2 regions of the Exiguobacterium sp. s40 genome follow, and region 2 is predicted to be linked to the other one. Evidence: predicted binding sites of a transcription regulator. Region 2 holds the regulator's gene; the other holds the start of a gene.
The links. The regulator LexA, encoded in region 2, represses DNA repair genes until DNA is damaged. The targets are predictions, from matches to a motif close to CGAACATATGTTCG.

Region 1: a site for LexA is predicted at 1,435-1,448, ahead of uvrB (excinuclease ABC subunit UvrB). Genes of this name have one in related genera too.

What each region holds. Positions count from the first base shown of each region.
Region 1 covers NZ_JACSLC010000002.1:225,274-229,512, forward strand. The annotation lists gene KNP02_RS02795 (MIP/aquaporin family protein) at 1-401, opposite strand, end outside; gene KNP02_RS02800 (sulfite exporter TauE/SafE family protein) at 503-1,357, opposite strand; gene uvrB (excinuclease ABC subunit UvrB) at 1,502-3,478, shown strand; gene uvrA (excinuclease ABC subunit UvrA) at 3,479-4,239, shown strand, end outside.
Region 2 covers NZ_JACSLC010000005.1:59,930-64,168, forward strand. The annotation lists gene KNP02_RS06175 (DNA alkylation repair protein) at 1-370, shown strand, start outside; gene KNP02_RS06180 (metal-binding protein) at 458-898, opposite strand; gene lexA (transcriptional repressor LexA) at 905-1,525, opposite strand; gene KNP02_RS06190 (hypothetical protein) at 1,731-1,967, shown strand; gene KNP02_RS06195 (YneB family resolvase-like protein) at 2,040-2,684, shown strand; gene KNP02_RS06200 (DUF896 domain-containing protein) at 2,745-2,978, shown strand; gene tkt (transketolase) at 3,178-4,239, shown strand, end outside.

The DNA.
Region 1 (4,239 bases), on a different contig from region 2:
ACGTTGAACGGCGTGCTACGAATCCCAGGTGCGGTCGAGAACGTCGCCAATTTGGCGCCCGGGTCGTCGGTCGCATCATAGTGCGGCTTGTAATGGACATACACGAGGGCGGCCCCGATGAACGCCCCGATGAATTGTGCCAAAATATACGCTGGCACATCAGCCCAAGGGAATGAGCCTGCTGTCGCGAGACCGACCGTCACGGCAGGGTTCAAGTGAGCCCCTCCATAGATTCCGGCTGCGTATACCCCGATCATAACGGCGAAGCCCCAACCGAACGTGATGACGACCCAACCTGCGTTCTCCGCTTTCGAATGACGGAGGACGACGCCGGCGACGACACCGTTACCGAGCAAGATGAGTAGCATTGTACCAATAATTTCGCTGACGAATGCTGACATGTGATACTCCCTTCCTTCCATATTAAATTTGGCTTACCACTTCATTATATGCCCCAAATGAAAGCGTTTCAAAACCGAATATGCAAAAAAAGCCACTTTTCTTATGAAAAGTGGTTTTGATTGGTAATCCGGCGTCTGAAGTCGAGGGTGATCCCGACGAGAAAGACGAGCAGGACCATCAAGCTCACGTACGCGAGCGGGGGAAAGCTCGTGGCTCCGAGGTCGAGGAGAATCGAAGCGATGACGGCGAGGTAGAGCCAAGCGAGGCGCCGCGAAATCTCTTTATCGTCGTAACGGTCCGTGAGGGATGCCCCAATCGGCGCACCGATGAACGCCCCGATGACGAGGGCAAGCGGCGTCACATAATCGAGCGATAGCGACGGCAGATAGCCGACGAGTCCGCCGAGCGAGATGAACAGGACGGCAGCAAGGCTCGTCCCGACCCCGCGATGCGTCGTGAAGCCGAGCCAACTGACGAGGAGCGGGACGATGATGAACCCGCCGCCGATGCCGAGGAGGGCGGACAACAGTCCGGCCATCGCTCCGATCATCATCCCCGCGAGAACGGTCGATTTTTTCGGCTTCTGCGGTTTCGATGTTTTCTTTAATAGCGTAACGGCAAAATAAGATAGGATAGCCAGATAAAATAAGTTCAGTAACCAATCATACGTCCCCGAGATCGAGAGGACGAGGCGGCTCGACAGCTGTGCCGTGACGGCGCCGGTCAGTCCGACCGTGATGCCGGTCGACCAAGACACGTTGCCGAGCGACGTATGTTTCTTCGCGCCGGACAGGCTCGTCCCGACGACGAACAGGAGCGACGTGGCGACGGCCTCTGCTGCCGAATAACCACTAAAGAGCAGCACCGGGACGATGATGACCCCGCCGCCGATGCCGAAGAATCCGGACAAGGCGCCGACGATGGCACCGAGCGGGATGAAGAGAAGTGACCACATGACGACCAACTCGTTTCTACTTAGATTCACTCTCCATGATAACGAAAAGCGGAACGATTTGGGAAGCGTGTCAGAAGCGAATATTTGTTCGTGTATGTGCTATAATCAAGTCAATATGCAAGGAACAGAAAGCGAGGAATATATATGGATAAGATTAGCGTTCCGTTCGACTTACAATCACAATATAAGCCGGCCGGCGACCAACCGGAGGCGATTCGACAGCTCGTCGAGGGAATCAATCGTGGCGATCGGTATCAGACGTTGCTCGGGGCGACCGGCACCGGGAAGACGTTCACCGTATCGAACGTCATCCAAGAAGTGAAGAAGCCGACGCTCGTCTTGGCCCACAACAAGACGCTCGCCGGACAGCTGTATTCGGAGTTCAAAGAGTTCTTCCCGAACAACGCCGTCGAATATTTCGTCAGCTATTACGACTATTACCAGCCGGAGGCGTACGTGCCGTCGACCGACACGTTCATCGAGAAAGACGCCTCGATCAACGATGAGATCGATAAACTCCGCCACTCGGCGACATCGGCCTTGTTCGAGCGCGACGACGTCATCATCGTCGCTTCCGTCTCCTGTATTTACGGTCTCGGTAACCCGGAAGAATATAACAGTCTCGTCATAAGTCTCCGTGTCGGGAAAGAGATGGGGCGCGACCAGATGCTTCGCAAACTGATCGACATCCAATATGAACGGAACGATATCGATTTCCAGCGCGGCCGTTTCCGTGTCCGCGGCGATGTCGTCGAGATTTTCCCGGCGTCACGCGACGAACAATGCTTGCGCGTCGAGTTCTTCGGAGACGAAATCGATCGCATCCGCGAGATGGACCCGCTCACCGGCGAGATCATCGCCGACCGCGAGCACGTCTCAATCTTCCCGGCGTCCCACTTCGTCACCCGCGACGAGAAGCTGCAAAAAGCGATCGTCAACATCGAGGCCGAGCTCGAACAACAGCTCGCGAAGTTCCGCGAGGAAGGCAAACTGCTTGAAGCCCAGCGTCTCGAACAGCGGACGAACTATGACCTCGAGATGATGCGTGAGATGGGCTACTGTTCAGGCATCGAAAACTATTCGCGTCATTTGAACTTGACCGAGGCAGGGGCGACGCCTTACACGCTCATCGACTACTTCCCGAAAGACTTCCTACTCGTCGCCGATGAGTCGCACGTGACGCTCCCGCAAGTACGCGGCATGTATAACGGTGACCAGGCCCGGAAGCAAGTGCTCGTCGACCACGGGTTCCGCCTGCCTTCAGCTAAAGATAACCGTCCGCTCAAGTTCGACGAGTTCGAGAAGAAGTTGTCGCAAGCGATCTTTATCTCGGCGACACCAGGTCCGTTCGAGCTCGAGCATACCCCGCACATGATCGAACAGATCATCCGGCCGACAGGACTGCTCGACCCGACGATCGAGATTCATCCGATCAAAGGACAAATCGACTACTTGATGGACCAAATTCGCGACCGCATTAAACAGGACGAACGCGTTCTCGTGACGACGCTCACGAAAAAGATGGCCGAGGATTTATCGGACTATCTGCGTGAAGCGGGCATCAAGGTCAACTATATGCACTCTGAAATCAAGACGCTCGAGCGGATTGAGATCATCCGTGACCTGCGTCTCGGAAAATACGACGTCCTCGTCGGAATCAACTTACTGCGGGAAGGACTAGACATCCCGGAAGTGAGTCTCGTCACGATTCTAGACGCCGACAAGGAAGGGTTCCTCCGTTCGGACCGATCGCTCATTCAGACGATTGGGCGGGCGGCGCGGAACTCGAACGGGCACGTCATCTTGTTCGCTGATAAAATGACCGACTCGATGACGCGCGCGATTGAAGAGACCGATCGTCGTCGCTCGATTCAACAAGCCTATAATGAAGAACACGGCATCACGCCGCAGACGATCCGTAAAGAAGTACGCGGCGTCATCCGCGCGACGGTCGACGCCGAGGAGGATGTGCTCGAATCACTCAGCTCGATGAAGCCGGCTGAACGTGAGGAAGCCATCGCCAAGCTAGAAGAAGAAATGAAACAAGCGGCCCGCGACCTCCAGTTCGAACGGGCGGCCGAATTGCGTGACTTAATCTTGGAGTTGAAGGTAGGGAATTAAATGGCTGAAAAGAAAAATGCGATCGTCATCAAAGGGGCGCGCGTCAACAACTTGAAAAACATTGATATCGATATTCCACGGGACCAGCTCGTCGTCTTGACGGGCTTGTCCGGTTCCGGTAAATCGTCACTCGCGTTCGACACCATCTACGCCGAGGGGCAGCGCCGTTACGTCGAGAGTCTATCGGCCTACGCCCGTCAATTCCTCGGACAGATGGACAAACCGGACGTCGATACGATTGAAGGGCTGAGCCCGGCCATCTCGATTGACCAGAAGACGACGAGCCGTAACCCGCGCTCGACCGTCGGAACGGTGACGGAAATCTATGACTACTTACGTCTGTTGTTCGCTCGCATCGGGAAACCGGTCTGTCCGCGTCACGGTATCGAAATCTCGAGCCAGACCATCTCACAGATGGTCGACCAAGTGATGGAACTGCCGGAGAAGACGCGCCTGCAAATCTTGGCGCCAATCGTCTCGGGCCGCAAAGGGACGCACGTCAAAGTGTTCGACTCGCTCAAAAAGGAAGGGTTCGTCCGCGTTCGTGTCAATGGCGAGACGATCGAACTGACCGATGAGATCGAGCTTGATAAGAATAAGAAACATTCGATCGAAGTCGTCGTCGATCGCCTCGTCGTCCGCGCTGAAGTCGAAGGTCGTCTTGCCGACTCGCTCGAGACGGCGCTTCGCCTTGCCGACGGCCGAGCCATCATCGACAAGATGGACGGCACCGAGCTCCTGTTCAGCGAACATCACGCTTG
Region 2 (4,239 bases):
AACGATATTCGGTTATACGCAGGAAACAAATTTAACCGTCGACTCATCGATTTCTATACATCCGAACGTGATCCGCATAAGGGAGGCGTGCGAGATTCAGTACGATGTGTCCATTCGTCCAGGGGATGCTGCTTATGTTCGTATCGAATACGCGATTGAGTTTATAAAGGCCAACGGGAAAGCGAGTCGTAAAGCATTCTTGCTAGCGAATAGAACCGTCGCTGGGGGCGCGCGACTTGCAGCGACCAGAGTGCACGACTGGTCAGATTTGACGACCCGTCGGCATTATCCAGGGGAGCATCGTGTCGTCTTGTTAGTAAATGGACGAGAAGTGGCTGAAAATCATGTCATGTTGCATAAAAGTTGTTGAACTTCTATATAATAAACGGTTCAAAAAAGGGCAACCCTGTCTATTTAGACGGGTTGCCCTTTTTGGGTGTGTAGCATAACGATCTGGTTAAAACGCACGTTTGAAGAACGTGGACGCATAGTCGAGCGTCGTATGTAGCGTCGTCGCGAAAACGAGTCCGAAGAAGCATGCTGCCCCGTTCAGATCGAGCCACGATTTGGCAGCTTCCTCATACGGCGTGACCGTGAGCAGAAGCGTGAGCGGGAAACCGAGATAGATGACCCGGATCAGATCGCTCAAGAGCGGAAAATGCGAGAATAACGACCGATGGGGCATAATCTTCACATAAGGGAGCCAAAAGCCCCGAAGCGGTCCCCATCGATAATAGGCGTCCGACTTCAAATCGAGATCCGGGGAGAGCCAGAACGTCCCGATGAGGGCGCCAAGCAGGAACACGGTCGGAACATCGATGTCAATAAAAGGCGTGGCAATCGCAAGAGCACCGATTGCCACGAGATTCGTACGGGTATGTGTCTTGCCACTAGCCATTAGCCATTAGTGAATCGTGCGGTATACACCGATGACCTTCCCTAAAATCGACACGTTATCGAAATACATCGCTTCGAGCTCGTCGTTCTCCGGCTGGAGGCGAACTTTCGAAGCTTCTTTATAAATCCGCTTCACGGTCGCTTCACCTTCATCCGTCATGGCGACGACAATCTCTCCATTGTCGGCCGTGTTCTGTTGACGGACGAGGACGCGGTCCCCATCCAAGATCCCCGCGTTAATCATCGAGTCCCCTGAGACAGAGAGCATGTAGACGTTGTCGGAACCGACGACGTGAGCCGGGAGCGGGAAGTGTTCTTCCACGTTCTCGATGGCCGTGATCGGCGTACCGGCTGTGACTTTCCCGATGACCGGCACGTACATGACGGCATCGTGGTCTTCGACGACGGACATCTCTTCATCCAAAATCTCGATGGCGCGTGGCTTCGTCTTATCACGTCGAATCAATCCACGCTTTTCAAGACGGTCCAAGTGACCGTGTACAGTCGAGCTCGATGCGAGCCCGACAGCCTCGCCAATTTCACGGACCGAAGGGGGATACCCTTTCGCCCGGACCTCGGCTTTTATAAAATCAAGAATCTGTTGTTGTCTTGCTGACATTTTTTTCAATGGATTTCACCTCGATTATGTCGAATAACCTGCGAACGCATCCTATTCTTTATGGGTTTAGTTTAACACAAGAACACATGAGCGCACAAACATTCGTTCGTTTTTTTCTGCTTGACCGAACAGAAGTTCTTGTTTTATGATGAGAACAGATAAACGAACAGACGTTCTCGAGAACGTGTATTCTTATTCCCAGGAGGCAATGATTATGAGAGACACAATCAATGGAATCATCTTAGTCGGCATGTTGGCACTCGGTATGTTCGTATTTTTCGCGGTCGGAGAGCTTCGTGACAACGAAGCGGTCGTCGTGACCGAACAAAAAGTCGAACACAGTATTGAAGAAGAAGTCGCCTTGAAAGAGGCGGAGACGCTCGAAGCGCACATTCTCACTAAACGGGATGAGGAAAAAGACGACAAGACGACGTGGTTCGCCGCCGAATAATCGTTTCTGATTGCGAACATCCCTTCATCCTGTGTATCGTAGAGGGCGAATGGAAAGAAAGGAAGTGACGCGATGCGAGTCGTCATTTATTGTCGCGTATCGACGAACAAGTCCACCCAAGAGACGTCGCTCAGTCGTCAGGCGGACGAGTTGAAGCAGATGGCGAGACGTCTTGATGCTGAGGTGGTCGATGTGATCAGTGAACAAGAGAGCGGGTATGAGGTCAATCGGGCGGGACTGCTCGATCTATTGGAGCACGTCTCGACGTCCGATCTCGATGCCGTGCTCGTGAGCGACGACAGTCGTCTCGGACGGGGAAATGCAAAAATCGCTATCTTGCATACGCTCATGAAACATAACGTGCGCTTGTTGACGATGCAGTCGTCCGATGAATATATCGTCTCCGACGCCGAGAAGATGGTGCTCGAGATCGTCAGTGTCGTCGAAGAGTATCAACGTAAGATCCATAACGCTAAAATTTCACGCGGAATGCGTCGGGCGGTCGCGAACGGATTTAATCCGCATCGGAATATCCAGCACCATGACCAGGGAGGCCGGAGCCGAATCGAAGTTCCGATTGAAGAAATCGTCCAATTGCGTGAACGTGGACTCACGTTCGCTGAAATTGCCGCCACCCTCCGCGGTTTTGGTTATGAGGTATCGAAAGCGACCGTGAACCGGCGCTACTTGGAGCACGTGTCGGTACCAGAAACTTGATTCCTGCTCGCTGATTTTGTACAGTAGAAGGACAAATTCAGTAGAGAGGGGGCGAGCCCGATGCTAGCACCTGAACAGTTGGAGCGAATCAATTTCCTCGCCAACAAAGCAAAGACAGATGGTCTGTCACCACAAGAGATGGATGAGCAGCAAGCGCTGCGCCAACAATATTTGCAAGCGTTCCGCCAATCATTCAAATCACAAATGATGGGAATGAAGGTCGTCGATCCGGAAGGAAACGACGTAACGCCAGAAAAATTAAAAGATGAGCAGGAACGTTACCGCTCAGAATGACCATGAATGCACATCCTATTTCATATAGGATGTGCATGTTTGTTATACGCGAACGTTGATCAGGGGGACTCATTGATGCGTTTTCAAACGAAAGGAAGTAAACGATTCCATTTAATGTGTTATACTAATTAATTAGTTGTGACACACGAATGAGTGTGCTAAAATATGACGGGTAGAAACTTTGTTAACAACAGAGAGGATGAAATTAGTGGAAACAACTACTAAAGAATTATTAGCGATTAACTCGATTCGGACACTCTCAATCGATGCGGTCCAAAAAGCGAACTCAGGTCACCCGGGTATGCCGATGGGTGCGGCTCCGATGGCGTTCACACTTTGGACGGACAAAATGCGTCACAACCCGAAAAACCCGAACTGGTTCAACCGTGATCGGTTCGTCCTTTCAGCGGGACACGGTTCGATGCTCTTGTACTCGCTTCTTCACTTATCTGGTTACGATCTCTCAATGGACGACCTCAAATCGTTCCGCCAAATGGATTCGAAAACGCCTGGACATCCAGAGTACCGTCACACGGCAGGTGTCGACGCGACGACTGGACCGCTCGGACAAGGGATCGCCATGGCTGTCGGGATGGCAATGGCAGAGAAACATTTGGAAGCGACGTACAACCGCGATGAGTTCAAAGTGGTTGACCACTTCACATACGCGATTTGCGGAGACGGTGACTTGATGGAAGGCGTATCGGCAGAAGCTGCTTCGCTCGCTGGTCATTTGAAACTCGGCAAACTCGTCGTCCTTTACGATTCAAATGATATCTCGCTTGACGGCGACCTTCACAAATCGTTCTCGGAAAGCGTTGAAGATCGTTTCAACGCCTACGGTTGGCAAGTGATCCGTGTCGAAGATGGTACGGATATCGATACAATCGCGAAAGCGATCGACGAAGCGAAAGCTGAAACGTCGAAACCAACCCTCATCGAAGTGAAGACGGTTATCGGCTTTGGTTCACCGAACAAGTCAGGCAAATCGGCATCACACGGTGCGCCACTCGGCGAAGCTGAAATTGAACTCACGAAGCAGTTCTACAAGTGGGAAGGCGAGAACTTCTACGTACCGAACGAAGTATACGACTTGTTCAACGATAAAGTCGTTGAGCCAGGCGCGAAGCATGAAGCGGACTGGAACGAACTCGTTGAAGCTTACAAGTCAGCACACCCTGAACTTGGTGCCCAGTTCGAACGTGCGATGAACAACGAGCTCCCAGAAGGTTGGGACAGCGAATTGCCGACGTTCGAAATC